Regions from separate parts of the Cryobacterium sp. TMT2-4 genome, predicted to be linked through region 2. Evidence: predicted binding sites of a transcription regulator. Region 2 holds the regulator's gene; each other region holds the start of a gene.

Region 1 (10,203 bases), on a different contig from region 2:
GGCCACAAGCCGCTCTTCGTCGCCCTCGACGGCATCACCGACCCCCGCAACCTCGGCGCCATCATCCGCTCGACGGCCGCGTTCGGCGGACATGGCGTGATCGTGCCGCAGCGTCGGTCCGTCGGCGTGACCGCGTCGGCGTGGAAGACGTCGGCCGGCGCCGCTGCCCGACTTCCCGTCGCCATGGCCACCAACCTGACCCAGTCGCTCAAGGCGCTCAAGGAGCGCGGCGTGCTCGTCATCGGCCTCGCCGGTGATGGCGACACCCAGCTGCCCGAGCTCGGCATCGGTTTCGCCGAGCGCCCCATCGTGATCGTGGTCGGCAGCGAGGGCAAGGGGCTGTCCCGCCTCGTCACCGAGACCTGCGACGCGATTGTGTCGATCCCGATCAGCGCCTCGACCGAATCCCTCAACGCGGGGATTGCGGCCGGCGTGACACTGTACGAGGTCTCCCGACTGCGCGCGGCTGCCAAGGCCGCCAAGGTCGCGAAGCAGGCAGCCGCCGCGACGGCGGCAGCCGCCTCCGCAGCCTCTTAACCCGACCCGCCGGCCGGGCGCCCGCCAGGCAGGCCGAACCGCGAGAAAAGCCCCTTAATCCCACAATCGGCGGCCTTTTCTCACGGTTCGGCTGGGTACACGGACCAGGCGGAGCGCCGGCCGGATCAGACCTTGAGGCGCCAGTCGGCCGCGTCGTCGGCGGCCGACTCGGCCGCGTCCGCCAGTGCGGCGGTCTCATCGTCGGTCACGTCGATCGGGATCGTGATCTCGCCGGTGGCCGGCTCGATCACGGTGGCCTCGTCGCGGCGGTGCCGGAGCACGTCCTTGACGTAGGAGGTGACGGCTTCGGCCAGCGGGATGTCCCTGGACTGGTTCTGGGCCATGAACCAGCGGTGGTCGAGCAGCTGGTGGAAGACCTCGGCCGGTTCCAGCTTGCCCTTGAGATCGCGGGGAATGGCCCGGATGACGGGTTCGAAGACGCGCACCAGCCACTCGTGCGCCAGCATCTCCTCGTCGGCCTCCGGGTCGCCGTAGGAGACCCGGTAGGAGTCGAGGTCGTTGAGCAAGCGCCGGGCCTGGTTCTCCTCGGCGTCGAGCCCGGTCAGCCGCAGCAGGCGCCGCTGGTGGTGGCCGGCGTCGACGACCTTCGGCTGGATGCGCACGGTCGTACCCGTGTTGTCCGTCTTGATGGCCAGTTCCTCGATGTCGAACCCGAGGTCGTTGAGGCGTTCGACGCGTTCCGTGATGCGCCAGCGTTCGGAGCTGGAGAAGGATTCCGACCCGGTGAGCTCTTTCCAGAGCAGCCGGTAGGCGGCCACGATCCCATTGCTGACCCGAATGGGATCCAGCTCGTCGGCCGCTCGACCGCCGGCCTCGAGGTCCATGAGCTCACCGGCGATGTTGACGCGCGCGATCTCCAGGTCGTTCTCGCGCTGGCCGTTGGAGAGCCCGCCTGGATATAGCTGCCCGGTCTCGGCGTCGACCAGGTAGGCGGCGAACGCGCCGGCGTCACGGCGGAAGAGGGTGTTGGACAACGACACATCACCCCAGAAGAGGCCGGCCATGTGCACGCGTACCAGCAGCAGGGCCAGGGCGTCGACCAGCCGGGTGGCGGTGTCGGGCCGCAGGGTCTGCGAGTAGAGCGCGCGGTAGGGGAGCGAGAACTTGAGGTGCCGGGTGACGAGCACCGAATTCAGCGGCTCGGCGTCGTCATCGGTGCGGTTCGTGATCACGGCGAGCGGCTCGACGCAGGGAATTTCCAGGCCCTGCAGGGTACGGAGCATCTCGTACTCGCGCTTGGCCATCTCGCTGGTGGTCTCCTTGATGGCGACGACACGACCGCTCAAATGAGCGAAGCGCACAAGGTGGCGGGAGATGCCTTTGGGCAGGGCTGCGATGTTCTCGTTCGGCCAGGCATCCAGCGGGAGGTGCCAGGGAAGGTCAAGTAGGGCTGGATCGGCAGTGGCCGATGTGATGTTGAGTGAACCGCTCATCCGTCGAGTTTACCGGTGTGCTCCGCAGTCGGGGAACGACAAAACGGCCGAACGGAGCATGCTCCATCCGGCCGTTCGTTGAGGAGCGGGTGCCTAGTCGGCGACTGCTCCACCGAGGCGCAGGCCGGTCTCGGCGTCGAAAACGTGCATGTGGTGCGGCGTCGGGGTGAGGTAAACGGTGTCGCCGGCGGACGAGTGCGAACGGCCATCGACGCGAGCGACGATATCGGTGCGCTTGCCCTCGACCGTGGAGTGACCGTAGAGGTAACCGTCGGCGCCGAGCTCCTCGACCAGGTCGACGGCAACTTCGAGGCCCTCGCCATGCGTGGTGGACAGGTGGATGTCCTCGGGGCGAACGCCGATCGTGACCTTCTTGCCGGTGGAGCCGGCCAGGGTCTCGCGGGGCACGGGGATCGTTGCGGTGCCGAATTTGACGCCACCGTCGACGGTGTCGGCCAGGAACAGGTTCATGGCCGGGCTGCCGATGAAGCCGGCAACGAAGACGTTGTTCGGCTTCGAATACAGGTCGCGAGGCGTGCCGACCTGCTGGAGCACGCCATCCTTGAGGACCGCGATGCGATCGCCCATGGTGAGGGCTTCGGTCTGGTCGTGGGTCACGTAGACCGTCGTGACGCCGAGGCGGCGCTGGAGCGAAGCGATCTGGGTGCGGGTCTGCACGCGCAGCTTGGCGTCGAGGTTCGACAGAGGCTCGTCCATCAGGAACACCTGGGGCTGACGCACGATCGCACGGCCCATGGCGACGCGCTGACGCTGGCCACCGGAGAGTGCTTTCGGCTTGCGGCTCAGGTACGGCTCGAGGTCGAGCAGCTTGGCGGCCTCGAGAACGCGGGCGGCGCGCTCATCCTTGTTGACGCCGGCGATCTTGAGCGCGAAGCCCATGTTCTCGGCGACCGTCATGTGGGGGTACAGAGCGTAGTTCTGGAAGACCATGGCGATGTCGCGGTCTTTTGGCGGGACATCCGTCACGTTGCGCTCACCGATGAAGATGTTGCCGTCGTTGACTTCTTCAAGGCCGGCGAGCATGCGCAGGGACGTGGACTTGCCGCAGCCGGACGGGCCGACCAGCACGAGAAACTCGCCGTCGGCAACCGACAGGTCGAGCTTGTCAACGGCGGGAATAGAGGAACCCGGATACAGGCGGGTCGCCTTGTCGAACGTGACTGAAGCCATGGTTGATTACTCCTTCACCGGCAGGTACGTGCCGGACGATCCGTTGTGATGGGTTACTACGCCTGCCACACGTCATGTGCCACAGGTCAACTTTCTAAGTATGTCATGTCGGGGGATCGCGGCGACGGCGGGAATTCTGCGGCGGAGCCCGCCTACAGGCCCCGTCTGGACGTTTCCCAGAAAGGGGACCTACTATTTGGGAGGCATTCGCAAATGGCTTGCCTCTGCACTAACTACTCGGAGCGAGCATTCATGACTATTGGCGGATCGGGCGACAGCCGTCCCTCTAAGAATCAGCGACGTGACGCGGTGCGCACCAAGGCCAAGCGGATCCGCGAGGAGCAGAAGAAGAAGGACCGCCGTTACCGGGTCGCCTTGCGCAGCGGAATCGCCGTCGCCGGCGTCGCCATTGCCGCGGTCATCGTCGTGGTCATCATCAACTCGATTCCCCCGGTCGGCCCCGGTCCGGCGAACATGGCCAGTGACGGCGTGCTGATCTCCGAGGGGATGACCCCGGTCACGACCTCCGCGCTCCAGCCCGAGGCCAAGCCGATACCGTCCAAGCCGGATGCGACCGGCACGGTCGCCGACATTCGCGTCTACGCCGACTACCTCTGCCCGTTCTGCAGCGAGTTCGATGCCGCCAACAGTGACCAGATCAGCCAATGGGTCACGTCGGGTGCCGCGACCGTGGAGATCCACCCGGTTTCGATCCTGACCCACAAGTCCTCCGGCACGAAATACTCGCTTCGGGCTGCGAACGCCGCCGCATGTGTGGCCAATTACGCCCCCGCAAACTTCTACGACTTCAACGCCATCCTGTTCCAGGAACAGCCCAAGGAGGGCACTGCCGGTCACGACGACGCGGCCATCAAGGGCCTCGTGAAGGACGCCGGCGTGAGCGACCGGGTGTCGCAGATCAACGCGTGCATTGACGATACGACCTTCAAATCGTGGGTCATCGCATCCACCGACCGGGCTCTGTCCGGTCCGTTGCCGAACACCGAGGTCGAGGCCATCACCGGCACACCCACCGTGCTCGTCAACGGAAAGCAGTACGTCGGCGCACTCGACGACCCGAGGGAGTTCGCGGCCTTCGTGCTACAGGCGGCCGGCGCGACCTACTCCACCTCGACGCCGACCCCCGAGCCGGCACCGGCAGGGTAGTCGCCCCGCTTCGATGGCGGCACAGCACGGGTTCGTCATTTAGGATGATTAGTCAAGGCGTCAATCGCCTCATGCCGGCCTGGCGCAATTGGTAGCGCACCACTCTTGTAAAGTGGGGGTTACGGGTTCAAGTCCCGTGGCCGGCCCTGTTCTCTCATCGCTTCAGATCGTGGTTCTCTCGGTGACGGTTTCCTCGAGGGCGCTGAGAAAATCCGTCGGATCGATCGGCGAGCGCACGCCCGGTTTTGCATCGGCCGGAATGCCCCCGACGTACAGCCAGCCGAGCAATTCTTCCGAGGCCGCGAGGCCGTGGGTTTCGTTCACCGGCTGCGTGCGGGCCAGGGCGCCGGAACGCCACATGACGCCCCAGCCCTGGGCGGCGAGGAGAAGGCTCAGCATGTGGGCGACACCGGCCGCGACGGCGTCCTGTTCCCAGACCGCCACCGTGTCGCTTTCGCGACGGCTCGCGACCACGGCGATCAGAAGTTCGGCGCGCAGCGGCTTAGCGGCCAGCCTGGCGGCTTCGGCGCCGTTCAGCCCGGCGGCCTCGACCATGGCCTCGCCCAGGCGGCGCCGGGCGTCACCGCGCAACTCGATCAGCCGCCACGGACGCAGAGCGCCATGGTCGGCGACACGGGCCGCGACAGCCACCAAAGGCAGCAGTTCCGCATGGCTCGGTGCCTGTCCGGTGACCTTGGAGTGGGAGCGTCGGTGATTGACCGTATCAAGGAGGTCGGGCAACGCTTACTCGACCGGCTTGAAATTGAGCGAGATGGAGTTCATGCAGTACCGGTCGCCGGTGGGCGTTCCGAATCCGTCGTCGAAAACGTGGCCCAGGTGCGAGCCGCACTTCGCACAGCGCACCTCGGTGCGCACAACGCCGAGGGTGCGGTCTTCGAGGAGTTCAACGGCCTCGGGACGCACCGATTCGTAGAAGCTCGGCCAGCCGCAACCGGAGTCGAACTTCGTGCCGCTTTTGAACAGCTCGGCATTGCAAGCCCCGCAGGTGTAAATCCCGGAGCGGCCCTCATCGAGGAGCTCGCCGGCCCACGCCCGCTCGGTGGCGGCGCCGCGCAGTACGGCGTACTGCTCGGGGCTCAGCTCCGCGCGCCACTGCGCATCCGACTTCTCGACCTCGTAGTCCATGTTCCGTTCCTTCCTGCTCGACCCCGGAGAGGCCGAAATCTGTCCGTATCAACACTAAACTCGCCAGACCGCGGTGGTATTCCTCGATCAGGAGCCCGGCAGGATTTTCCACCTTGGACAGCACGGCCAACGGCCCAGCGAGTACGCAGGCGTCGACAATTAGGATTGCAGAGATCGAGGGAGGTGGCACGTGGACGGAGCTCCCGGCTCGTCGACTCCCGCGGAGCCTGCCTCGGAGTCCTCCTCGCCGGCAGGCTTGTCCGCGCGCGACCGGTTGATCCTCGCCTTCGAGCGGCAGTGGTGGAAGCATGCCGGCGCCAAGGAACAGGCTATCCGGGCCGAGTTCGGCCTCTCGGCCGCCCGGTACTATCAACTACTGGGGGTTGTGATCGACTCGCCGCTGGCCCTGGCCCACGACCCGATGCTGGTGAAACGCCTGCAGCGGCTGCGCGACGCCCGGTCGCAGGCAAGGGGCCGCCGGTCGCTACAGTCCACCGATTGACTCCCTGACCTGCACCCTTCCCGTGTCTCATCACCACTACAAAGGATCTGACCAGCCTCACGATGCCGAATTCCTACGCTAAAGACCGCTTCGACCACTTCCCGCACTTCCTGGAGCGGGTGGGGGCCCACCGCGCGCCCGGCAAGAAAGGGCGCGGCTGGGTCGCAGTGTGGTGGTCTCTTGGCGCAACCGTGCTGCTGGTCGGAATCGGAGTCGTCGGCCTGGCCGTCCTGAACAACAACCTGAACTTCGAGTTGCCGGGCACGGCGACGACTGCTGACAGCACGGCCGAGCCGAGCGCCACTCCGAGTGACACTCCGGCGCCGGTTCCGACGCCGGCTGCGACCGTGGACCCTGACTCGACCGTGACCGTTTTGAACGGGACCGCCGGCGAGGGGATCGCCCGGTCCGTTGGCGATCTCCTCGAGGCGGAGGGCTGGACGATCGAAGAGCTGGACAACGCGAGCACGGAGGATGTGCAGACGACGACGGTTTACTACGCCGACGCGGCCCTGGAGGGAGCGGCCCGCGGAGTCGCGGAGTCACTGCCCGGCTCGGAGGTGCTGCTTTCAAGCGATTACGCCGATTCCGCAGCGGACCTGACCGTTGTTGTCGGCGCCGACTACGAGCCGGCCGAATAGCCGTCGCCTATACGTCCGGCGCTCGCGCGTCAACCCCCTTTCGTTCTTCCGGAGCTTCCGTAAATTGGGCGTTGGTCCCTCATTTTGTTTGTCCGGGCGTTCTCGCAGGAGACGTATTCCATCGGTCGAATGCAATGGACGCAATCCTTGCGCCAGGCCCGGTACGGCCAGCGGGCGCGTGTCGACGAATTCACAGCAACAAGGAGTTATACATGGCGAACGGAACCGTCAAATGGTTCAACGCTGAAAAGGGTTTCGGCTTCATCACCGTCGATGGAGGTGGCCAGGACGTCTTCGTCCACTACTCGGCCATCGACATGCACGGCTACAAGGTTCTGGAAGAGGGACAGCACGTCATCTTCGAACTGGGTACAGGAGCAAAGGGGCCCCAGGCAGAAGCGGTTCGTCCGATCTGATCCAGCGGGGGATGTTCCAGCGGTCGACCGCAGGGTCGGGTCGCTCCCAGGCATGTGTGCGCGGCAGTGCAGCCGCGTTAGGGTTTGGGGCGTGACAACGAAAATAGTGGTTCAAGCGCAGCGACGAAGTGCGGCACCGAGAATCCGGTCCATCCGGATGCTCGGGGTCGTCCTTCTGCCGCCCCTTCTGCTGGTCTCCGCATGCGCCAGTGACGCGCCGAAGCCGCCGGCAAGCTCGACCAGCACGCCCTGGAACTCCACCTTCGAGTCGGCCGCAGACCCGGCGGTCGCCCCATTGCGTGGCACGAGTGTGCCGGCCGGGAGCCTCCAGAACCCTGCCCTCTCGGTGAAGATCGACAACCACGAAGCGGCCAGGCCGCAGCTCTCTCTCGAGCGCGCCGACATCGTCTTCGAAGAACTGGTCGAGGGCGGGCTGACCCGTTATGTCGCGGTCTGGCATTCCGACGTGCCTGAACTCGTCGGGCCGGTGCGATCGATCCGACCCATGGACCCGGACATCATCGCGCCCTTCGGCGGAATCGCGGCTTATTCCGGCGGCCAACAGAAATTCATCGACCTGATGGACGCGACGGATGTCGTCAGCGCCGCTTTCGATACCGACGACACCGGCCTCTTCGCGCGTTCGGATGACCGGGAAGCCCCGCACAACGTCATCCTCCAGGCCTCAGCGCTCGTCGCGCGGAACGCCACCGTGCCGCCGCCGAACCAGCAATTTGCCTACTCCGCGACCGTGCAGGGATCGTCCGCGGCCGTCGACGGCGCGCCCGTCGCGGCGATCAACTCCACCTTCTCCACCGCCCGTTGGCCCGGCTGGACGTGGGATGCGGCCGGTGCTGCCTACCTGCGCTCGCAGGAGGGCTCACCTGACCTCGACGCCACCGGTGCGCAGCTGCGGGCGACCAACGTCCTGGTCCTGCGGGTCGCGATCGACGGCACCTACGGAGATGTTCCCACGACGACAATGATCGGTTCGGGGGAAGCCTGGGTGTCGGCCGGCGGCAAGTCCGTGCATGCGGTCTGGTCCAAGGCCGACCAGACCGCCCCCATCCGTCTCGTCGATGACTTCGGCGTGACGATTCGTCTCGCCGCCGGTAACACCTGGATCGAGCTGGTGCCGTCGGACCGAGGCACGGTTGTGCTGGTGCCGTAGCCGCGGCCGCGGCACCTTGCCGTTCACTTGCACTCTCGACCCCAGAGTGCCAGAATCTACTTGGCACTCTCTCTGTTTGAGTGCCAACCCATCACCGTTTTGGTAACGTCCGGGAGGGACGAGAAACACATATGGCAAAGATCATTGCTTTCAACGAAGAGGCCCGTCGCGGCCTTGAGCGTGGCCTGAACATCCTCGCTGACACTGTCAAGGTCACCCTCGGCCCGCGCGGACGTAACGTGGTGCTGGAAAAGAAGTGGGGCGCTCCCACGATCACCAACGATGGCGTGTCCATCGCCAAGGAGATCGAACTCGACGACCCGTACGAGAAGATCGGTGCCGAGCTCGTCAAGGAGGTCGCCAAGAAGACCGATGACGTCGCGGGCGACGGAACCACCACCGCCACCGTCCTGGCTCAGGCGCTCGTTCGTGAAGGCCTGCGCAACGTCGCGGCCGGAGCAGACCCGATCAGCCTCAAGCGTGGCATCGAGAAGGCCACGGCCGCCGTGATCGCTGAGCTCATCGCCAACGCCAAAGAGGTCGAGACCAAGGAAGAGATCGCGGCCACCGCTTCCATCTCCGCCGGTGACGCCGAAATCGGCGCCATCATCGCCGAGGCCATCGACAAGGTCGGCAAGGAGGGTGTTGTCACCGTCGAGGAGTCGAACACTCTCGGCACCGAGCTCGAGCTCACCGAGGGCATGCGCTTCGACAAGGGCTTCCTGTCCGCCTACTTCGTGACCGACCCCGACCGTCAGGAAGCGGTCTTCGAAGACCCCTACATCCTGATCGTCAACTCCAAGGTCTCCAACATCAAGGACCTGCTCCCCATCGTGGACAAGGTCATCCAGACCGGCAAGCAGCTCCTCATCATCGCCGAGGACGTCGACGGCGAGGCCTTGGCCACGCTCGTGGTGAACAAGATCCGCGGAATCTTCAAGTCGGTCGCCGTCAAGGCTCCCGGCTTCGGCGACCGTCGCAAGGCCCAGCTGCAGGACATCGCCATCCTCACCGGTGGACAGGTCATCAGCGAAGAGGTCGGTCTCAAGCTCGAGAACGTCACGCTTGACCTCCTCGGCAACGCGCGCAAGATCGTCATCACCAAGGACGAGACCACCATCGTCGAAGGCGCCGGAGACCCCGAAGCCATCGCCGGACGTGTCCAGCAGATCCGCAGCGAGATCGAAAACACCGACAGTGACTACGACCGCGAGAAGCTCCAGGAGCGTCTCGCCAAGCTCGCCGGCGGAGTCGCAGTCATCAAGGCCGGCGCCGCGACGGAGGTTGAGCTCAAGGAGCGCAAGCACCGCATCGAGGATGCCGTCCGCAACGCGAAGGCTGCCGTCGAAGAGGGCATCGTCGCCGGTGGTGGCGTTGCGCTGATCCAGGCCGGCAAGACCGCGTTCGAGAAGCTCGAGCTGGTCGGCGACGAGGCAACGGGAGCGAACATCGTCAAGGTTGCCATCGACGCTCCACTCAAGCAGATCGCCCTCAACGCCGGCATGGAGCCGGGCGTTGTCGCCGACAAGGTTCGCAACCTGCCGATCGGTTGGGGCCTCAACGCCGCGACCGGTGAGTACGTCGACATGCTCGCCGCCGGAATCAATGACCCGGTGAAGGTCACCCGTTCCGCGCTGCTGAACGCAGCGTCGATCGCCGGACTGTTCCTCACCACCGAGGCCGTAGTCGCCGACAAGCCGGAGAAGAACGCTGCTCCGGCCGGCGACCAGGGCGGCGGAATGGACTTCTAAGTCCACACCGCTTCACCGCTTCACAACACAGGGCGCCTCCGCCGGGAGGCGCCCTGTGTCGTTAATGCAGGCCTCGCTAAAACAGGCCTCGCTAAAACAGGCCTCGCTAAAACAGGCGTCGCTAAAACAGGCGTCGCTAAAACAGGCGTCGCTAAAACAGGCCTCGCTAAAACAGGCGTCGGCAAAACAGATGTCGTCAAAACAGGCGTCGCCAATGCGCAGGCCGT
Region 2 (10,203 bases):
GCCGGAAGGTCAATCTGAGTGATGTCCCCGGTCACGACCATTTTCGAGCCGAACCCCAACCGGGTGAGGAACATCTTCATCTGTTCGGCAGTGGTGTTCTGCGCCTCATCGAGCACGACAAAGGAGGAGTTGAGCGTGCGGCCGCGCATATAGGCGAGCGGGGCCACCTCGATGGTTCCGGCTGCGAGCAGTTTGGGCACGAGTTCCGGGTCCATCATCTCGTTCAGGGCGTCGTACAGGGGGCGCAGGTACGGGTCGATCTTCTCGATGAGGCTGCCCGGCAGGAAGCCGAGTCGTTCCCCGGCCTCGACGGCCGGGCGGGTGAGGATGATCCGTTCGACCTCCTTGCGCTGCAGCGCCTGCACGGCCTTGGCCATTGCCAGGTAGGTCTTGCCGGTTCCGGCCGGCCCGATCCCGAACACGATGGTGTCGGTGTCGATGGCGTCCACGTATTCCTTCTGCCCGATGGTCTTGGGGCGGATGCTCTTGCCGCGGGAGCTGAGGATGGCCGGGCCCAGACGTTCGGAAGGGCTCGTGGAGATGTCCGTGTCGAGCATCCGTGAGGAGGTGCTCACCTCGGACTCGGCGAGGTCACGCCCGCCGCGCACCATGAGCAGGAGCTCCTCGATCAGGCGACGCGCCGCCTCGACGTGCTCGGTCTCACCGATCAGGGTGACCTCGTTGCCGCGCACGTGCACGCTGACGCCGGGGTGTTCCTTCTCGACGGCGGCGAGCAGACGGTCGTCGGCGCCGAGCAGGCGCACCATGGCAATGCCGTCGACCGTGATGTGCACCTCGGCCTGGCCCGGCCCGGGCTCACCGGAAACCAAGCGTTCCCTCCCCGAGGGTTCCGCCGGCGGCCTGCGGAGCGAGCAGGTGAGCGTGGACGTGGAAAACGGTCTGCCCGACGCTGGCGCCGGTATTGAACACGAGCCGGAACTGGCCGTTGGACAGCCGGGCCGCCACAGCATCCGCCACCTCGATGAGTTCGGTCAGCAGCCCGGGGTCTCCGGCCGCGAGCTCGACCACGTTGCTGTACTCGGATGTTTTCGGCGTGATGACGACATGCACGGGCGCCTGCGGGGCGATGTCGGTGAAGGCGATGATCCGTTCGGTTTCGGCGACGATGGTCGCCGGGACCTCGCGCGCGGCGATGCGAGTGAAGATGGACGGTTCTTGGCCGGTGGAAGACATGTCTCTATCTTAAGCTCACGCGCTACCAGCGGCCGAGCGTCACGTTCAGGATGGAGAGGGCGGCCGGGCCGGCGGTGGAGGTGCGCAGCACATTGTCGCCCAGGCGCACCCGGGTGGCGCCTGCCTGCTCGAGCAGGGTCAGCTCGGCCGGGGAGATGCCGCCCTCGGGTCCGACGACGAGCAGGATATCCCGGTCGTCGGTCGGCGCCGCCTGCGAGGTCAGCCGTTCGCTCGCGGTGGGCTCCAGCAGCAGCATCCGGGTAGTGCCGGCCAGCTCGGCCAGCATTTTGGTGCTCGCCGGTTCCCCGACCGTGGGCAGCCACGCGCGAATCGACTGTTTCGAGGCCTCGCGCACAATGCTGGACCAGCGATCCCGGCCCTTCTTGATTTTGGCTCCCTCCCAGCGCGTCACGGAGCGGGATGCGGCCCACGGGATCACCCCGTCGATGCCGAGCTCCGTGGCCGCCTGCACAGCCAATTCGTCCCGGTCTCCCTTGGCGAGAGCCTGGACCAGACGGATGCGCGGCGTCAGCAGCGCGGTCACGGTCACCGTCTCGACGCGCAGGGTCAGCAGCCTCGCATCTGCGTCAACGACGGTGGCGGCGAGCATGAGCCCGGCCCCGTTCCCGATCTGCAGGCGCTCGCCCGGGCGCACCCGGCTGACGGTGACCGCGTGCCGGGCCTCGGCGCCGCCGATGCCGACGACCGCCCCCGGCACGCAATCGGCGGCGTGGAGCGCCTCATCGATGAAGAAGTGTGCCATCGACGCCTAGCCGCGAAACCGATCGCGCAGCTTGGCGAAAAGTCCCTGCTGAAAGGCGCTGAGGGCAGGAACCGGCGCCTTGTGGCGGGCCGCAAAGGCCTCGATCAGCTCCCGCTCCTTGTGGTCGAGACGGGTCGGTGTGACCACGTGCACGCCGACCTTCAGGTCGCCGCGTCCGTTCCCGCGCAGACGGGTTACGCCGCGGTCCTTGACCGTGATGATCTCGGCGCTCTGCGTGCCCGGCCTGAGCTCGACCTCGATGTCGCCGTCGAGCGCCTTGACGGTCGCGGATCTGCCGAGGATGGCATCCGTCATCGGCACCTCGAGGGTGCAGAGCAGGTCGTCGCCGTCACGGCTGAACACGTCGTGGTGGCGCACCTTCATCTCAAGGTAGAGGTCGCCGTTGGGACCGCCGGCCGGACCGGCCTCGCCGCTGCCGGGCATCTGCAGGCGCAGGCCCGTGTCGACCCCCGCCGGGATGTCGACGGGGACCGTGCGACGCGCTCGCACGCGGCCCTGGCCCTGGCAGGTGACGCAGGGAGTGGCGATGATCGTGCCGTAGCCGCGGCAGGAACCGCAGGGGCTGCTCGTCATGACATTGCCGAGCAGCGACCGCACGGCGCGCTGGATGGTGCCGGTGCCGTGGCAGATGTCGCAGGTGACGGGCGCGGTGCCCGGCTGGCAGCACGTGCCGCTGCAGGTCGCGCACATGATGGCCGTGTCGACCTCGAGCTCCCGGTGCGTGCCGAAGATGATCTCATCGAGGTCGAGGTCGACCCGGATCAGGGCATCCTGGCCGCGCTCTCGGCGCGACCGAGGCCCGCGGCTGGATCCCCCGCCGCCGAAGAAGGTCTCGAAAATGTCGCCGAAGTTGCCGAAGTTGCCGTCGAAACCGGCGCCTCCGCCGCCGCCCGAGCGGCCGTTGCCGCCACGGTCGTAGTTGTCGCGTTGCTTGACGTCGCTGAGCACGTCGTAGGCGTGCGTGACGGATTTGAAGCGCTCGGATGCATCCGCGCCCGGGTTCACGTCGGGGTGCAGCTGCCGGGCCAGCCTGCGGTAGGCCTTCTTGATCTCGTCGGTCGAGGCGTCGCGGGCAACGCCGAGTACTTCGTAATGGTCAGCCAAAGCTGGCTCTCCTAGGTCTGTTCTGAAATGTGGTGTTCCGCCGGCTTCTGGGCCGAGGGGAACTGGTCAATTCTCGCCGAGAAGGCGTGAAAGGTAGCGGGCGACCGCACGGACGGCCGCCATGTTGTTCGAGTAGTCCATCCGAGTGGGGCCGAGTACGCCGAGGCGCGCCAGGTTGCCGCCCTGCGAGGAGTAGCCGCTGGTGAGCACGGATGTCTCGGCCAGACCGAACGGGGCATTCTCCCGGCCGATACTGACGGACACGCCGTGCTGGTCAGAGGCCATCTCGCCGAACAGCCGCAGAAGCACGACCTGTTCCTCGATGGCCTCGAGCACCGGGAAAATGCTGCCGGTGAAGTCTTCCTCGGTGCGCACGAGGTTGGCGGCGCCGGCCATCACGAGCCGGTCCTGCCTGTTCGCGCCGACCTGGTCCCGCAGGGTGCCGGTGATCAGATCCACCGCCTCCTGCTGCTCGAGCGGGCCGAGGCCGGAGCCGGCGGTGAGAGAGCTGCCGGTAAGGGTGCTGGCGGCCTCGCTCATGCCCAGCCCGACCAGAGCAGAATTCAACCGGGTGCGCAGTTCGATCAGAACGGGTTCAGCCAGAGGCCGGGGCAGGTCGACGACGCGTTGCTCGACCCGTCCGGCATCCGTGATCAGAACCGACAGGAGGCGAGTCTCGGACAGGGGCACCAGTTCGATGTGGCGCACCTTCGCGCGGGACAGCGACGGATACTGCACCAGGGCGACCTGATGGGTGAGCTGCGAGAGCAGCCGCACGCTGCGGGCCAGCACCTCGTCAAGGTCGGCCGACTGACCGAGGAACGTCTCGATGGCTTGGCGCTGCGCCGCCGAGAGCGGGCGCAGATCGGCGAGATGGTCGACGAACAGGCGGTAGCCCTTATCGGTGGGGATGCGGCCCGACGAGGTGTGCGGAGCCGCGATCAACTCTTCCTCTTCGAGCAGGGCCATGTCGTTGCGGATCGTGGCCGCCGAGACCCCGAAGGAATGCCGGTCGACGATAGATTTGGAACCGACGGGTTCGCGGGAGGCTACATAGTCCTGAACGATCACACGCAGGACTTCGAGACTGCGATCGGACACCATGGCGCTCGCCTCCTCCCAGCGTCGCGAGTGCAGCATCGATTGGCACTCGCGGTATGTGACTGCCAATCATACCGCGACCGGCTGGGCTTACCCATTGCTCCCCAATGTTGGGGCGCAGTAACTTAGGCATGTAGCACCTCTTCCCCGGTGCACTGAAAGGCATGATCATGAGTAATTTCACTGGTCCCGGATCCGATGATCCGTACCAGGGCCAACGGCCGCCGCAACCGCCCTACCAGCCTGCCGCCCCGGGACCGTCGGCACCCCTGACGGAGGCGGATGACCGCCAATGGGCGTCCCTCGCACATCTGGGCGGGATCCTCATGTTCGTGCCGTCCCTGGTGCTGTGGCTGCTCTTCAAAGACCGCGGACCTCTGACCAGCGTCGAGGCGAAGGAAGCGCTCAACTTTCAGATCACGCTTCTGATCGGCTACTTCGCGATCAACTTTTTTGCAACGGTCATCGGCTTCCTCACATTCGGCATCGGCGGCGTCATCGGCGGTCTCGCCTGGGTGCTGTACATCCTCGGTGTTGTCTTCTCGGTGCTCGGCTACCTCCAGGCGAAGGACGGCAACCACTACCGGTACCCGTTCGCCCTGCGCCTGATCAAGTAGCCCGGCGCACTCGGTTTTTCTTCAGAAGGAGCACCAATGACCAATTCCACCCCACCACCGCCCGCCAACCCGAACCAGGCTCCCACCCCGATGAACCCGGCCGACGAAAAACTGTGGGCCACCCTCGTGCACGTCGGCGGCATTCTGTTCTATTTCGTGCCGGCCCTGATCGGCTACATCGTGCTCAAGGACCGCGGCCCGTTCATCCGGGCACACACCGCGACCGCACTGAACTTCCAGCTCACGCTCCTGATCGCCTACGCGGTCGGCGGCGTCCTGACGATCATCCTCGTCGGCTACCTCGTTCTCCTGGCTGCCTTCGTTCTGATGGTCGTGTTCGGCATCATGGCCGCCTTGGCCGCAAACCGGGGCGAGTACTACACGTATCCGCTGTCGATCAAGTTCGTGAACTGAGTTCAGTCGGCGAGCAGGCGGCGCACGACGGCATCCGCCAGGAGGCGTCCTCTGAGGGTCAGTTCGATCGAACCGAAGAGGGCTGCTTTCGCGTCGATGAGTTCGTCGGCGATGAGTCCCGCCACCTCGTGGCGCCTGAGCGGGCTGAGCGAGTCGATGGGGATACCCTCGCGGATTCGGGTGAGCAAGAGCACCCGCTCCACCTCCTGAGTGGCCGCATCGAGGGTCTCCCGCCCGGCAGCCGGTGAGTCGCCGGCGCGAATCCGATCGCCGTAGGCCGACGGATGCTTGACGTTCCACCAGCGCACCCCACCGATGTGGCTGTGGGCTCCGGGCCCCACACCCCACCAGTCCTGGCTGCGCCAGTAGGCGAGGTTGTGGCGCGAGCGGTGCGCGTCATCCGTCGCCCAGTTGCTGACCTCATACCAGCCGTAGCCTGCCGAGGATAGTAGGTCGTCGGCCAGCTCATAGAACTCGGCCTGAACGTCGTCATCGACAGGGGCCAGTTCGCCGCGCTTGATCTGGCGGGCCAGCTTGGTGCCCTCCTCGACGATAAGCGAGTAGGCGCTGACGTGGGTGGGAGCCTGCCGGATGGCGTGCTCGAGGCTGGTGCGCCAATCGACGAGGGTCTCCCCCGGTGTGCCGTAGATCAGGTCGAGGGACACGTCGAGGCCGGCCTCGCGCGCCCACTGCACCACAAGCGGCACCCGCTCGGGGTCGTGGGTGCGCTCGAGGGTGGCCAGCACGCTCGGTACCGCGGACTGCATGCCGAAGGATACCCGGGTGAAGCCGGACTCGGCGAGGCGGCCGAGGTAGGCGGCGTCGACGGAGTCGGGGTTCGCCTCGGTGGTCACCTCGGCGCCGGGTGCGATCCCCCAGGTGGAGCGCACGGCCTCCAGCATCCGCACCAGGTCGTCGGCCGGGAGCAGGGTGGGGGTGCCGCCGCCGAAGAAGACGGTCGCCGCCTGGCGGGCCGGCACGCCCGACTGAGTCAGGATCCGGCCAGCCGACTGGACCTCGGTGATCGCCTGGCCGGCATAGTCATGCTGGCTTGCGCCCCGCAACTCGGTGGCGGTATAGGTGTTGAAGTCGCAGTAGCCGCAGCGGACCCGGCAGAACGGCACATGCAGGTAGACGCCGAAATCGCGCTGGGCTGCTCCCACGGCGGCCGAGGCCGGCAGCAGTCCGTCGCTGGGTGCGGGGTCGCCGAGGGGAAGGGCACTGCCCATGCGGTTAGACCGCGCCGATCGGATGCAGCGCGCGTAGGTACCGAGCGGTGATTTTGGCCTGTTGCCGCCGCACGAACGGCCAGCCCAGCCGGTAGAACCAGTTGCCGGGGCGGGAGAAGGCGCGGATGGTCAGCCAGACCGAGTCGTCCTCGCGTCTGTCGACGATGAACGATTCCTCGCCGCTGGCCGGGTGCCCGGCCATGGTGCCGTACGCGAAGCCGAGGCGGTCGGGTTCATCGATCACGTAGACCACGCGCACGGGGGCATCGATGGTGAAGGGGCCTAACTTGCTCGTGAGGTGCGCGGACATGCCGTTGACGATGTAGGGCGTGCCGTCCTCGGCGAAGACGGCCTCGTCCGGCTCGGGCTTCTGGTCGCGGGCGGCCTGGCCGTCGGCGTCGAAGACGAGTCCCGTGTACTGCTGGCCGGTGCCGTCCAGCAGGTCGGTGACGATCATTCCACTCCCCCGCTGCACGCCCCAGGTCATCAGCGACTTCGAGGCCAGCTGGAAGCGCTCCTCACCGCTGCCAAGGCGCACGGTGCGCTCGAGGGGCCGGTAGCCCTTGGGTGGGAACCGGAGCAGGTCCGGGGCGAGGGTGCCGCCGATGGACGCGTAGGTGACGGCGGTATCGGTGAAGGTGGCGCGGCGCATCCGTCTACTTCTTCTTCGGGGGCTCGTCACCGGACAGGGCGGCGATGAACGCCTCCTGGGGAACCTCGACCCGGCCGACCATCTTCATGCGCTTCTTGCCCTCCTTCTGCTTCTCCAGCAGCTTGCGCTTGCGGGAGATGTCGCCGCCGTAGCACTTGGCGAGAACATCCTTGCGGATGGCACTGATGGACTCGCGGGCGATGATGCGGGCGCCGATCGCGGCCTGGATGGGCACGTCGAACTGCTGGCGCGGGATGAGCTTGCGCAGCCTTCCCGTCATCAGCACGCCGTAGTCGTAGGCCTTGTCGCGGTGCACAATCGCGCTGAACGCGTCGACCTGTTCGCCCTGCAGCAGGATGTCGACCTTGACCAGGTCGGCCTCCTGAGAGCCGATGGGTTCGTAGTCGAGCGAGCCGTAGCCGGCGGTGCGGCTCTTGAGATTGTCGAAGAAGTCGAACACGATCTCACCGAGCGGCATCGTGTAGCGGATCTCGACCCGGTCCTCGCCGAGGTAGTCCATGCCGAGCAGGGTGCCGCGGCGGCTCTGGCAGAGTTCCATGATCACGCCGACGTAGTCCTTGGGTGCGAGGATGGCCGCCTTCACGATCGGCTCCTCGACCTTGGCGATCTTCCCGTTCGGGAACTCGCTCGGGTTGGTGACCGTGACAGACTTCTTGTCGTCGGTGGTGACCTCGTAGATCACACTGGGCGCCGTGGTGATCAGGTCGAGGCCGAACTCCCGGTCGAGCCGCTCGGTGATGATTTCCAGGTGCAGCAGCCCGAGGAAACCACAGCGGAAACCGAAACCGAGGGCGACGGATGTCTCGGGCTCGTACACGAGGGACGCGTCGGAGAGTTTGAGCTTGTCGAGGGCCTCCCGGAGGGCCGGGTAGTCGCTGCCGTCGATCGGGTAGAGGCCCGAGAAGACCATGGGCTTCGGCTCGGTGTAGCCCGGAAGGGCGACGGTGGCGGGGCGGAGCGCGGTGGTCACCGTGTCGCCGACCTTCGACTGGCGCACATCCTTCACGCCCGTGATCAGGTAGCCGACCTCGCCGACGCCGAGGCCCTTGCTGGTGGTGGGCTCGGGCGAGGTGACGCCGATCTCGAGGATCTCGTGCGTGGCACGGGTCGACATCATCTGGATCTTCTCGCGCGGGCCCAGCTTGCCGTCGATCATGCGCACATAGGTGACGACGCCACGGTAGCTGTCGTAGACCGAGTCGAAGATCATCGCGCGGGCCGGGGCGGCCGGGTCGCCGACCGGAGCCGGGATGAGGCGGGTGGCGCGGTCGAGGAGTTCGGCGACACCGACACCGGTCTTGCCGGAAACCCGGAGCACGTCGTCGGGACTGCCACCGATCAGGCTGGCGAGCTCCTTCGCGTACTTGTCGGGGTCGGCAGCCGGCAGGTCGATCTTGTTCAGCACCGGGATGATGGTGAGGTCGTTCTCCAGCGCCAGGTAGAGGTTGGCGAGGGTCTGCGCCTCGATCCCCTGGGCGGCGTCGACGAGGAGGATTGCTCCCTCGCACGCGGCCAGGCTGCGAGACACCTCGTAGGTGAAGTCCACGTGGCCGGGGGTGTCGATCATGTTCAGGGCGTAGGTCTGCCCGTCGAGTTCCCACGGCATACGAACGGCCTGGCTTTTGATGGTGATGCCGCGCTCGCGCTCGATGTCCATCCGGTCAAGGTATTGGGCGCGCATCGAACGGTCATCGACGACGCCGGTGATCTGCAGCATCCGGTCGGCCAACGTGGACTTGCCGTGGTCGATGTGGGCGATGATGCAGAAATTGCGGATGAACTCGGGCGGGGTGGCGGCCGGTTCAAGCGCCGTGAGGGGTCTCGGTGACATGGTCTTGCAATTCTCCCATAGGTGGCTGGGTCCCGGTTTCGCCGTTGCCGCGCATCGTTCCAGGCTTGCGCGCGGGAACGGCCGCACCCGGCGGCTCGCAGCGAACCACTGCCGCGAACCACTGCCGTGAACCACTGCCGTGGCTCTTCGGCGGGTAGTGTGGCCATCTCAGGAGATCCGACCGGGCGAGGCCGGACATCCGCACCGGTTCCGCACTGGTCCGCGGTGGCCCGGCCACCCGTGCGACGGATGTCCTGAGTTGGCCACAGACGCAGCGCCCGGCCGAGCACTCACCCACGGAAGAGCCAGAAGTGATTGACGCGAACCGGGTGCTGTCACTGCTGATCTGGTGCGGCTACTCCCTGATGTCTATCATCGGTATCGCCGTCACCCTCTCGTGCGGCTGCTCACCAGGAGGAATGAATGACACCCGCCGTCCCGGTTCTTTTCGTGCACGGGATCCGCACGTCGGGCACCATGTGGCGACGACAGCTGTCCATGCTGGGCGAGGCCGGGCATCCGGCACTCGCGATCGATCTGCCGGGGCACGGCGCCCGCATGGACGAAACGTTCACCGTGGCGGGCGCCCTGGCCGCCATCGACGAGGGCGTCGCTGCTCTGGGCGGCCGGGTGCTGCTGGTCGGCCTCTCCCTCGGCGGCTACTACGCCATCGAGTACGCCGCGCGCCACCCGCAGAAGGTGGCCGGGCTGGTCGCCGCGGGAAGCTGCGCGCTCCCGGCCGGCTGGCTGCTGGACGCCTACCGGGGCCTGGCCCGGCTGATCCGCCGACTGCCCGACCAGGGACTGTGGCTCCACACCACACTCGTGCGGGTGCTCCTCCCATCGGCAGGGGCCGCCGACACGCTCGCCGGCGGTGTGCCGCTGACGGTGATGGATGCCGGGCTCGGCGCCACCGGCAGCCTCCGCCCGCTGGACAGCCTGGCTCGCTATCCCGGCCCGGTGTGGCTGGTCAACGGTTCTCTGGATCAGTTCCGGCTGCATGAGCGCCGCTTCCTCGCCGCCTGCCGGGACGGGCGCCTCGTGATCGTCCCCCGGGCGTCGCACCTCGTCAGCCTGGCCCAACCGGAACGCTTCGCCGCGGTGCTGAGCGGCATCCTCACGGAGGTTGCGATCGACTGGCCCGGGCCGATTGTCGACCTGAACGAATAACTGGTATCGTTGCCTGTTGGCTTGCGTGTTGGGTCCCACCCCACACGATAATTGCCGTACGGCGCCCTCTACCGCCAAGCGGCCCA
Region 3 (10,203 bases), on a different contig from region 2:
ACCGCGAGGCCGTCGTCGACCTGGGCGCGGTCTACGCCAACGTCGCGCACCTCAGGCAGGTGGCCGGCACCCCGCACCTGATGGCCGTCGTCAAGGCGAACGCCTACGGCCATGGGGCAGTGCCGGTCGCCCGCACCGCGCTCGCCGCGGGCGCCGACTGGCTCGGGGTGGCCGACGTCGACGAGGCGCTCGAGCTGCGGGCCGCCGGCATCGACGCGCCCGTCCTGGCCTGGCTGCACGATCCGGATGCCGATTTCACCGTCGCCATCACCCGGAGCATCACCCTCGGGCTGTCCTCGGCGCGGCAGCTGCGCCAGGTCGCCGAGGCCGCCGCCGCTCTCGGTCGCGTGGCCGACGTGCACCTCAAGCTCGAGACCGGGCTCAACCGCAACGGCGTGAACGAACCGGACTGGGCCGAGACGTTCGCTCTGGCGGCCCAGCTCGAGCAGGCCGGCCGCCTGACCGTGACCGGCATTTTCAGCCACCTGTCGAATGCGTCCCCGGTCGACGACGCCGAGGCGATCGAGCGCTTCGAACGCGGTGTCGCTCTCGCCGCCGACACCGGGCTGACCCCGTCTCTGATCCACCTGGCGTCCACCGCGGCGGCGCTGCGCGTGCCGGCCGCCCGCTTCTCGATGGTGCGGGTGGGCATCGGCATCTACGGTCTGTCGCCGTTCGCGGACCAGACGTCGCGGGATTTGGGCCTCACCCCGGCGATGACGCTGCGGGGGCGCGTCGCCGCCGTGCGCCGCGTGGCTGCGGGGGCCGGGGTGTCCTACGACTACCTGTGGCGGGCACCGGTCGACGGCTACCTCGCCCTCGTGCCACTCGGCTACGCGGACGGCGTGCCCCGCCAGGCCTCCGGAACCGCGTGGGTCGACATCTCTGGACACTCGCATCCGCTGGTCGGGCGCATCGCGATGGATCAGTTCGTCGTCAGCATCGGCCAGGAACGCGTGACGGTCGGCGACGAGGTCGTACTGTTCGGCAACCCGGAGACCGGTGTGCCGAGCGCGACCGACTGGGCCGACGCCGCCGGCACCATCAACTACGAGATCGTTACCCGGATCGGCCGCCGGGTTACCCGCAGCTACCGGAACGCGGTCGACGGCGCGGCGGGCGGCACGCGGCCCGGCGGCGGCGTTCGGCCCGGCGGCGGTTCGCGCTGATGCGCGCCGTCATCCCCGACGCCGACAGCATGCACGAGTTCGGCCGCACGGTCGCGGGGCTGCTGCAGGCCGGCGACCTGATCGTGCTGACCGGGCCCCTCGGCGCCGGAAAGACGACCTTCACCCGCGGCCTGGGGGAGGGTCTGCAGGTGCGCGGCTCGGTCACCAGCCCCACCTTCGTGCTGGCCCGCACCCACCCCAGCACGATCGGCGGACCCCCGCTCGTGCACGTCGACGCCTACCGGCTCGGAAGCGCCCTCGAGCTGGATGACCTCGACATCGATTTCGTTCGGTCGATCGTCGTGGTCGAGTGGGGTCGCGGGATGCTCAACGGTATCGCCGACTCCTGGCTCGATATCGAGATCGAACGGCCCGTCGGGGCCTCGCAGGCGGCCGCATCCGTCGTCGCCGACGAGGCCGAGGTGCTCGACCTCGACGAGCCGCGCACGGTCACGGTCACCCCGCACGGCCCCCGCTGGCCGAACGAATTCGACGGAGATTTTGCTCCTACAGGCCCATAGTGGGCCCGATCCGGCTCCAGAGCCCAAAATCTCCGTCGAATTCGTTCAGGGCGGCCGACGAGCAGGCTTGGCGGAGCAGGATCGGCAGCACAGCCCGTCGGCGGCACAGCGCATTAGCGGCACAGCGCATCGAACACAGCGAATAGGCTGGTGAGGTGCTTCTCGCCATCGATACTTCCGCCGGAACGAGCGTCGCGGTCGTGGATCTCGCCCGAGGCGTCATCGCCGAACACGCCACCGACGACACTATGCGCCACGCCGAGGTGGTCGGCCGCCTGATCGCCGACTGCCTCAGCGACGCGGCCGTGCCGATCAGCGGCCTCTCCGCGGTGGTCGGCGGCATGGGTCCCGGCCCCTTCACCGGTCTCCGTGTGGGCATCGCCGCCGCGCGGGTCTTCGCGCTGGGCGCCGGGGTGCCCTTCGTGCCCGTCGTCAGCCACGATGCGCTCGCCTTCGGCCGCTACCAGGCCGGCCACACCGGCTCGCTCGTCGTCGTCACCGACGCCCGTCGCCGCGAGGTGAACTGGTCCGTGTATAGCGGGGCGGATGCCGTGGGTCTCCCGATCCGGGTCGACGGTCCTGGTGTGGCCCAGCCAGCCGTGCTGCGGGAGCCCGGCTGGGCGCACGCTGAGGTGCCCCGCTTCGACGCGGTCGCCGTGTCCGCCGGGGAGCTGGGGCAGGTTGCCGAGCTGATGTGGGCCCACCAGCGCCCGTTCGCCGCCGACACGGCGCTCTACCTGCGCTCGCCGGATGTCACCGTGTCCAACGGCCCGAAACGGGTGAGTTGATGATGTGGCAGCTGCGGCGCGCCCGAGCCGCCGATGTGGACGCCATCATGGCGCTCGAGACCCGTATCTTCGTCAACGACGCGTGGTCCGCCGAGGCGATGGCCCAGGACGTGGTCAACCCGAACTGCTACTACCTGGTGGCCTTCCCCCCCGATGAGCCCGACCGGATCGAGGGCTACGCCGGGCTGCAGGCCCTGCAGGGAGCGCGCGAGGGCGACATTCAGACCATCGCGGTCACCCAAGAGACCCGCGGCCACGGCCTCGGCCGAACCCTGATGCTCAGCCTGATCGCCGAGGCCCGGAAGCGGGGCGTGCGCGAGGTGTTCCTCGAGGTGCGCGCCGACAACCCGCCGGCCCAGGAACTCTACCGCCGACTCGGCTTCGAGGAGTTGGGCATCCGCCCTGGCTACTACCAGCCCGACAACGTCGACGCGATCGTGATGCGACTGCACGTGCCTGACGCCGAGATGCAGATGACACCGGCAGAGGCCGCACTGGAGGCCACCGAATGACCGCCCTGAACGCGCAGACCACCCTGAACGCGATGACCGCGCAGAACCGCGCCAACCCGCTCGTGCTCGGCATCGAGACCTCCTGCGACGAGACCGGAATCGGAATCGTGCGCGGAACCACCCTGCTCTCCAACACGATCGCGTCGTCGATGGACGAACACGCCCGCTACGGCGGAGTCGTGCCGGAGGTGGCCGCGCGCGCACACCTTGAGGAGCTCGTTCCGGCGATCCGGGCGGCCGCGCTGGAGGCCGGCATCCGTTTGGAGGACATCGATGCGGTGGCCGTGACCTGCGGCCCCGGTCTGGCCGGCGCGCTCATGGTCGGGGTCGGCGCGGCCAAGGCACTAGCCATCTCGCTCGGCAAACCGATCTACGCGGTCAACCACCTCGTCGGTCACGTCGGGGCCGATGTGCTTCGACTCGGCGCAGACGACTCCACGAAGCCGCTGGAATACCCCACCGTTGCGCTTCTCGTCAGCGGCGGTCACACCTCACTGCTGCTGGTGCGCGATCTGGTCTCCGACGTCGAACTGCTCGGCGAGACCATCGACGACGCGGCCGGCGAGGCCTTCGACAAGGTGGCCCGCCTGCTCGGCCTGCCCTACCCGGGCGGACCCCAGATCGACCGGGCCGCGCGGGAAGGCAATCCCGCGGCCATCCGTTTCCCCCGCGGTCTCAGCCAGACCAAGGACATGGCGAAACACCGGTACGACTTCTCGTTCTCCGGGCTCAAGACCTCGGTCGCGCGCTGGGTCGAGCAGAGACGCGACGCGGATGAGTCGGTGCCGCTGGCCGACGTGGCCGCCAGTTTCCGAGAGGCGGTCGTCGACATCCTCCTGACCAAGTCAGTCGCGGCCTGCGTCGACCTCGGTGTGCCGAGGCTCCTGCTCGGGGGCGGCGTGATCGCCAACGCCCGGCTGCGTCAGGTGGCCCAGGAGCGCACGGATGCCGCCGGCATCGCCCTGCGCATCCCGCCTCTATCGCTCTGCACCGACAACGGCGCCATGATCGCCGCCCTCGGGGCGCAGCTGATCATGGCCGGGCATGCGCCTTCGTCACTGGAGTTCGGGGCGGACTCCACCCTTCCGGTCTCCGAGATCCAGGTCTGAAACCCCCTCCCACCGGTATTTCGCCACCGGACGGGTATTCTAGCTTCGGCAGGCGACGTTTGTTCGTGCGATCAACACCTTGTCCGGCTGGGAGCCAGATTGGCAGCCCAGATGCACCATTCCCGAAGGAGCAATCGACATGACCGATCCCAACGAGCCGCCGGTTAACCCGCCCATGTTCCAGCCGCCGGCGGCGCAGGCCGCTCCGGCCTACGCCCAGCCGGGCTACCCTCAGCCCTACGCGCCGCAGGGCCCATCCGAGAAGTACAACGTGCTGTCCATTGTGTCGCTCGTGACCTCGGTGCTCGGGATCTCCCTGGTCGGCATCATCACCGGCCACATCGGTCTGAGCCAGATCGGGAAGACCGGAGAAAAGGGACGGGGACTCGCGATTGCCGGCCTCATTGTCGGCTACGCCGGCCTGGCGGCTCAGCTCCTGGCCGTCGTCCTGCTGATCCCGTTGATGATCGCGATCGCGAACGACCCGACCCTGCTCAATACCTACTGACCCGGTGGCCACGGGCAGAAACCCTGCGCGTCGATGACCCGTGACCCGATATGCAATTAGCGACGCCACCCCGTTGTCCGGAAAGGAATGAATTCGCATGAGCGATTCCAACAACCCCAGCAACTCTGACGTGCCCCGCGTGCCTGACGTGCCCCAGGTGCCCGGCGTGCCGGAGGTGCCTGACGTGCCGCAGGTCCCCGATATCCCGCGCGACGAGCAGGGGGCGTCCGCCGCCCCGCCGGCGTACAACGGCCCGACCCCGTCGGCCTCCGTCCCGCCCGCCTACGGCGCCGCGACCCCGCCGCCCGGCTACGGCACCCCGGCGATGACCCAGGCGCCTGCCCATGGCGACGCGTATTCGTCGCCCTTCGGTGCGGTCGCCGCGAAGCAGCCGATTTTCAGCATCTTGGCGCTGGTCGCCGGCGTTATCGGCGTGCTCGGCTCGCCGATCGTGTTCCTCCCGATTGTGGGTGGCATCCTCGGACTGTTCATCCCCGCCGCCGCGGTCGTCCTGGGCTTCCTCGGTAAGTCGAAGGAGCCGCAGGCGAGGGGCTTCTGGCTGACCGGGCTGATCACGGGGTTCATCGGCGTCGGTCTGGCACTGGTCAGTATCGTGATCTGGTCTGTCTTCTTCGCCACCATCCCCAACTCGTCGTACTGAGCGGAAGATAGCAGCGGGGATGGTTGGGGAGGAACGGGACTGGTCCCGCAACGATGACTTCCGGGTCGACCTCACCCGGCCTCCGGCGCCCGCTCCGGGGGAGCTGGACTACGCGTCGACCATCACAGCCCCTACCGAATGGGTGCCGTACGTCTACACCGACAGCGAGCTGACCGCGCAGGCAGGCCAGGGCGGGCTGTCCATCGCATCGCTCGTCTTCGGGCTGCTGGGGCTGCTGATCGCGGTCTTCGGCGTCTGGGGTGCGGCGCTCTCCCTGGCCGCGGTCGTGCTGGCCGTGATGGCCCGCGTGACCGAGCGCCGTGCCGGCACCGCGTGGGCCTACGGGCTGTGGACCGGGCTGGCCGGGCTGGTCCTCGCGGTCGGGTGGGTGTCGATCGTCACACAGGTGCTGACGGTCGTGCCCGGCTGAGCCATGCTGTCCTTCGCCGCTGGCCTCAGTCGAGTGGCGGAATCCGCTCCACCAGCAGAGCCACCCGGTGGCCGGCGGCCCGGGTGAGCACGAGCGTCGCCGACTCGGGGCCCTTGAGCTTCAGTCGGGTGCGCAGGGTGGCCGGGTCGACGTCCACGCCGCGTTTCTTGATCTCGAGAGTGCCGATGCGGCGTTCTTGTAGGCCCAGCCGCAGCTTCTTCTCGTCGACCGGCAGCACCTCGAGCACCCGGAATGCGGTGGCGAAGGGCGTGCGTTGCAGGGTCTCGGAGGTGAAATACGCGATCCCCTCGCTCAGCATCGACGCGTCGAGCGACCGGGCCAGGTCCCCGATCAGACGGGCACGGATGATCGCGCCGTCCGGCTCGTACAGGTAGTCGCCCAGCACTCCCACCGGGGCATCCGTGCTGTCGTGGGGCGCGGTCAGTTCGTGGATCCCGGTCCGGCCGAGCAGCAGGGCGGAGCGACGGATGCCGGCGCGCGCCAGTGCTCCGAACCACAGCCCCATCTCCACGAGCTTGCCGTCCACGGAGACCCACTGCGACTCGGCTTCCGCGGGGATCAGCTCGCGGTCGTGGCCCGGCCCGAGCTTGACGCCGACGGGCATCCGCTCACTGAGACCGAAGACAAAATCGAGGTGCGGGGAGTAGTCCTCCGGCCGGGTCAGGCGCGAGGTGTTGGAGTGCCCGGCGGTGCGCCGGGCCGGGTCGAGCCAGGCGGCGTCGAAGCCGGCCAGGTCGACGTCTTCCGCGGACGAGTGCAGAACGCTCGCGTTCTCGAACGGAGCCAGGTTGTAGCTGGCGACGGTCGCGGTCACCTCGTCGGCGTCCACCCCCGTCACCGTGAGGTCCATGGCGGCCAGGGCCATGGCGTCGCCTCCGATGCCGCAGCCGAGGTCGACGACCCGGTTCAGGGACGCGCCCGCGAAGCGGCCGGCGTGCAGCGCCGCCACCCGCAGCCGGGTGGCCTGCTCGAGGCCGGCCTCCGTAAACAGCATGCGGCCGGCGAACTCGCCGAACTTGGGCACGGCCCTGGCTCGGAGCCGGGACTGGCTGAGCACCGCGGTGACCAGCTCGGGGCTGTGTCCGGCCTTGCGCAGTTCGCTCACCACCCGCACGACGTCGGCGGCCGCGTCGTACGGCGGCAACGAGTCCAGCAGGCGCAAACCGCCCGGCGATAACAGCTCGACGAGCTCTGAGCGTTCCATCGTGTAAACCTATCAACACGACGCATCTGGCACTCACGTTGCGTGAGTGCCAGATGCGCCCTAAACTCGTCTTGGCACTCTCGCTGTGAGTCTGCTAACTATGTCTTAGCTAAGAAAGAGGTCAACCGTGTCGGTCTCCATCAAGCCGCTCGAGGATCGCATCGTCATCAAGCAGGTCGACGCAGAGCAGACCACCGCATCAGGTCTGGTCATTCCTGACACCGCCAAGGAAAAGCCCCAGGAGGGCGAAGTTGTCGCAGTCGGCCCCGGCCGCATTGACGACAACGGCAACCGCATTCCACTCGACGTCGCCGTCGGCGACAAGGTGATCTACTCCAAGTACGGTGGAACCGAAGTCAAGTTCGGTGGTGAGGACCTCCTCGTCCTGTCGGCCCGCGACGTGCTCGCAGTCGTCGTTCGCTAGCCACACCCACGCAACGGTAGAATCCCGGATGGCCCTGGCCATCCGGGATTCGTCGTTAAGAAAGGTCCGCTGTGGCGCAAGACGCTCTTCCACCCGGGAAAATCCGCGCGGCCCGCCCGGCGCGGTCGGAGCAGAGCAAGGGACTGATCTACGCGGTCCTCGCCTACGCCCTCTGGGGCACGCTGCCGCTCTACTTTCTACTCCTCGCGCCCAGTGGTGCCTTCGAGATCGTGGCCTGGCGGGTTCTCTTCTCCCTGGTGTTCTGCGCACTGCTGATCACGGTCACGCGCAAGTGGAAGTCCTTCCTCGCGCTGCTGCGGAGGCCTCGCATCGTGTTCACCATGGGTCTGGCCGGCCTGCTGATCTTCGTCAACTGGCAGACCTACGTCTTCGCCGCCCTCAGCGGCCACGTGGTCGAGGCAGCCCTCGGCTACTTCATCAACCCGATCGTGACCGTGTTCCTCGGCGTCATTCTGCTGCGCGAGAGGCTGCGCCTGCTGCAGTGGGTGGCCGTGGGAATCAGCCTCGGGGCCGTCGTCGTGCTCACCGTCGGCTACGGCTCGCTGCCGTGGGTGTCGCTCATCCTCGCGTTCTCGTTCGGATTCTACGGATTGATCAAGAAAAGGGTCGGCCGCGACGTCGATGCCGTCGCCGGACTCACCCTCGAAACGGTCTGGCTCGCACCCATCGCCGTGGTGCAGCTGATCGTGGTGGCCTCTGTCTCCGGTCTCACCTTCGGAAGCGTGTCCATCTGGCATACCGTGGGGCTGCTGGCAGCAGGTGTTGTGACCGCTGTGCCGCTGTTGTTCTTCGCCGCCGCGGCCCGGCGCCTGCCTCTGACATACATGGGTCTGATCCAGTACTTCGCTCCGATCCTGCAGTTCCTGGTCGGCGTCTTCGTGCTGCTCGAGCCCATGCCGCCCGAGCGCTGGGTCGGTTTCGCACTGGTCTGGGTGGCGCTGGTCGTTCTCACGACCGACATGGTCCTCACCGGACGCGCGCCCCGGCGTGCGTCCCTTGAACCGGTCTGAGCCCCGCTACGCTCGGGGACGCACCTCGTATGTGAAAGGACACCGGATGCGCACTGCGTCGACTTCCCTGCCCGTCATCCTCGTCGGGGCGCTGGCCTGCGTGCTCCTGCTGTCCGGATGTAGGGCTGAGGTCGCGCCGCCCTCAGTCGAGCCCGCTGCCGCCGCGTCCGTCGTGGTGGCTCCGTCCGGTGACGGGACCGTGCGCCTCGGAACTCTGTTCCCCATGACGGGCCCGGCGGCGGCCAGTGGTGCGGCACAGGTGGCCGGCTCCGAACTGGCCGCCCGGGAGATCACCGAGCAGGGCCGAATTCTCGGGGCTCCGATCGAGATCATCCACCGCGACTCCGCCGTCGACCCGGCGACGTCGCTGACCGACTTGTTGGCTCGTGGCGTCGACGTCGTGCTGTGGGACGCCACCGTTCCGATGCCGGGCGATCTGGCGGCCGCCGTCGCGGCGGCGCCGGTGGTACTGCTGTGGCTCGGCGACTTCGCGAACGGAGGCACGCCGCTGGCCGCCAGTGACGGCTTCGCAGCGCGCCTGCGCACCCTCGATCCAGGGCTGGTCGACACTGCCGGCGGCGGTGAAGCCTATGACGGAGTCGTCTTGAGCGCCCTGGCCGCAGCACGGGCCGGAGACGACGGTGCGGCGTCGATCAGGCCCGCTCTCGACCAGGTCAGTACCGGGGCGTTCGCCTGCGCATCCTGGGGAGAATGTGCGGCCGCGCTGGCCGATGCGCAACAGATCGCTTATCAGGGCGTCACCGGCCGCCGATCGTAACGATTTGGTCTGCGTTACACGGATGTAACCCGGTTGCCTTGTTTCGCGCGATTCCTGTCAATAATGTGACAGAACGGCAGTCAATCGACCGCTGTCATTTCTCATTCCTAGTCCCAAGGAGCAACATGAGCGTATTCGCGAAGGCCTCGGCCTCCCGCTCAGTTCGGGCAGTCGTCACTGGAGTCGCCTTGGTCGGCGTCAGTGCACTTCTGCTCACCGGCTGCAGCAGCAACACCACTGAGCCGGCTGCATCGGAAGCCCCCGCCGCGAGCGGAGACGCCCAGGCCATCACGGCCGGCGACCGTGACCTGACCCTGAAGGTCGGCACCATCCTTCCCCAGAGTGGCGCCCTGGCCTTCCTCGGCCCGCCCGAAGAAGCCGGCGTCGCCCTGGCCGTCAAGGACATCAACGACGCGAACCTCGGATTGACCGTTGAGGCCATCTTCCGTGACTCCGGCGACACCACGACGGACACCGCGACCGGTTCGGTGACCGACCTTCTCTCGCAGAAGGTTTCCGCCATCATCGGCGCGGCATCCTCCGGCGTCTCCAAGACCGTGATCGACCAGATCACCGGCGCGGGCGTCGTGCAGTTCTCCCCGGCCAACACCTCGGCGGACTTCACGAAGTACGCCGACAAGGACCTCTACTGGCGCACCGCCCCGTCCGACCTGCTGCAGGGTGAAGTCCTGGGCACCCAGATCGCCGACGACGGCAACAGCACCCTCGGCCTGATCGTGCTCAACGACTCTTACGGCACCGGCCTGGCCGAGTCCACGACGACCGCCTTCGAGGCTGCGGGCGGCGAGGTTGTCGCCACGTCCCTGTTCAACGAGGGTGACTCCAACTTCGCCGCTCAGATCTCCGAAGTGACCGCCGCCAACCCCGACGCGATTGCCCTGATCACGTTCGACCAGGCCAAGGTCATCACCCCCGCACTGGTCGGCTCCGGCTTCCCCGGTGGCAACCTGTACTTCGTGGACGGCAACCTGTCCGACTACAGCAAGGACTTCGACGCCGGCATCATCACCGGTGCCAAGGGCACGC

Evidence for each region. The regulator HrcA, encoded in region 2, represses chaperone genes, less so after heat shock. The targets are predictions, from matches to a motif close to TTNGCACTCGNNNNNNNCGAGTGCNAA.
Region 1: the regulator HrcA is predicted to act here: its motif matches at 8,286-8,312, upstream of groL (chaperonin GroEL).
Region 3: the regulator HrcA is predicted to act here: its motif matches at 6,950-6,976, upstream of groES (co-chaperone GroES).

What each region holds. Positions count from the first base shown of each region.
Region 1 covers NZ_SOGE01000029.1:69,602-79,804, reverse strand. Annotated here, with positions in the region: gene rlmB (23S rRNA (guanosine(2251)-2'-O)-methyltransferase RlmB) at 1-537, shown strand, start outside; gene E3O54_RS08810 (DUF4032 domain-containing protein) at 663-1,991, opposite strand; gene E3O54_RS08805 (ABC transporter ATP-binding protein) at 2,085-3,182, opposite strand; gene E3O54_RS08800 (thioredoxin domain-containing protein) at 3,435-4,349, shown strand; tRNA gene E3O54_RS08795 (tRNA-Thr) at 4,423-4,495, shown strand; gene E3O54_RS08790 (nitroreductase family protein) at 4,512-5,090, opposite strand; gene msrB (peptide-methionine (R)-S-oxide reductase MsrB) at 5,094-5,495, opposite strand; gene E3O54_RS08780 (DUF3263 domain-containing protein) at 5,686-5,997, shown strand; gene E3O54_RS08775 (LytR C-terminal domain-containing protein) at 6,060-6,638, shown strand; gene E3O54_RS08770 (cold-shock protein) at 6,851-7,054, shown strand; gene E3O54_RS08765 (DUF3048 domain-containing protein) at 7,212-8,225, shown strand; gene groL (chaperonin GroEL) at 8,357-9,976, shown strand; gene E3O54_RS17345 (pentapeptide repeat-containing protein) at 9,989-10,192, opposite strand.
Region 2 covers NZ_SOGE01000033.1:40,788-50,990, forward strand. Annotated here, with positions in the region: gene E3O54_RS11150 (PhoH family protein) at 1-767, opposite strand, end outside; gene E3O54_RS11155 (HIT domain-containing protein) at 817-1,194, opposite strand; gene E3O54_RS11160 (16S rRNA (uracil(1498)-N(3))-methyltransferase) at 1,217-1,957, opposite strand; gene dnaJ (molecular chaperone DnaJ) at 1,964-3,082, opposite strand; gene hrcA (heat-inducible transcriptional repressor HrcA) at 3,149-4,186, opposite strand; gene E3O54_RS11175 (DUF4870 domain-containing protein) at 4,354-4,800, shown strand; gene E3O54_RS11180 (DUF4870 domain-containing protein) at 4,837-5,214, shown strand; gene hemW (radical SAM family heme chaperone HemW) at 5,217-6,443, opposite strand; gene E3O54_RS11190 (DUF1990 family protein) at 6,448-7,095, opposite strand; gene lepA (translation elongation factor 4) at 7,100-8,947, opposite strand; gene E3O54_RS11200 (alpha/beta fold hydrolase) at 9,371-10,117, shown strand.
Region 3 covers NZ_SOGE01000031.1:139,414-149,616, forward strand. Annotated here, with positions in the region: gene alr (alanine racemase) at 1-1,169, shown strand, start outside; gene tsaE (tRNA (adenosine(37)-N6)-threonylcarbamoyltransferase complex ATPase subunit type 1 TsaE) at 1,169-1,690, shown strand; gene tsaB (tRNA (adenosine(37)-N6)-threonylcarbamoyltransferase complex dimerization subunit type 1 TsaB) at 1,846-2,478, shown strand; gene rimI (ribosomal protein S18-alanine N-acetyltransferase) at 2,478-2,990, shown strand; gene tsaD (tRNA (adenosine(37)-N6)-threonylcarbamoyltransferase complex transferase subunit TsaD) at 2,987-4,099, shown strand; gene E3O54_RS10750 (DUF4190 domain-containing protein) at 4,239-4,607, shown strand; gene E3O54_RS10755 (DUF4190 domain-containing protein) at 4,705-5,268, shown strand; gene E3O54_RS10760 (DUF4190 domain-containing protein) at 5,288-5,698, shown strand; gene E3O54_RS10765 (methyltransferase domain-containing protein) at 5,724-6,923, opposite strand; gene groES (co-chaperone GroES) at 7,051-7,347, shown strand; gene rarD (EamA family transporter RarD) at 7,449-8,378, shown strand; gene E3O54_RS10780 (ABC transporter substrate-binding protein) at 8,425-9,156, shown strand; gene E3O54_RS10785 (ABC transporter substrate-binding protein) at 9,282-10,203, shown strand, end outside.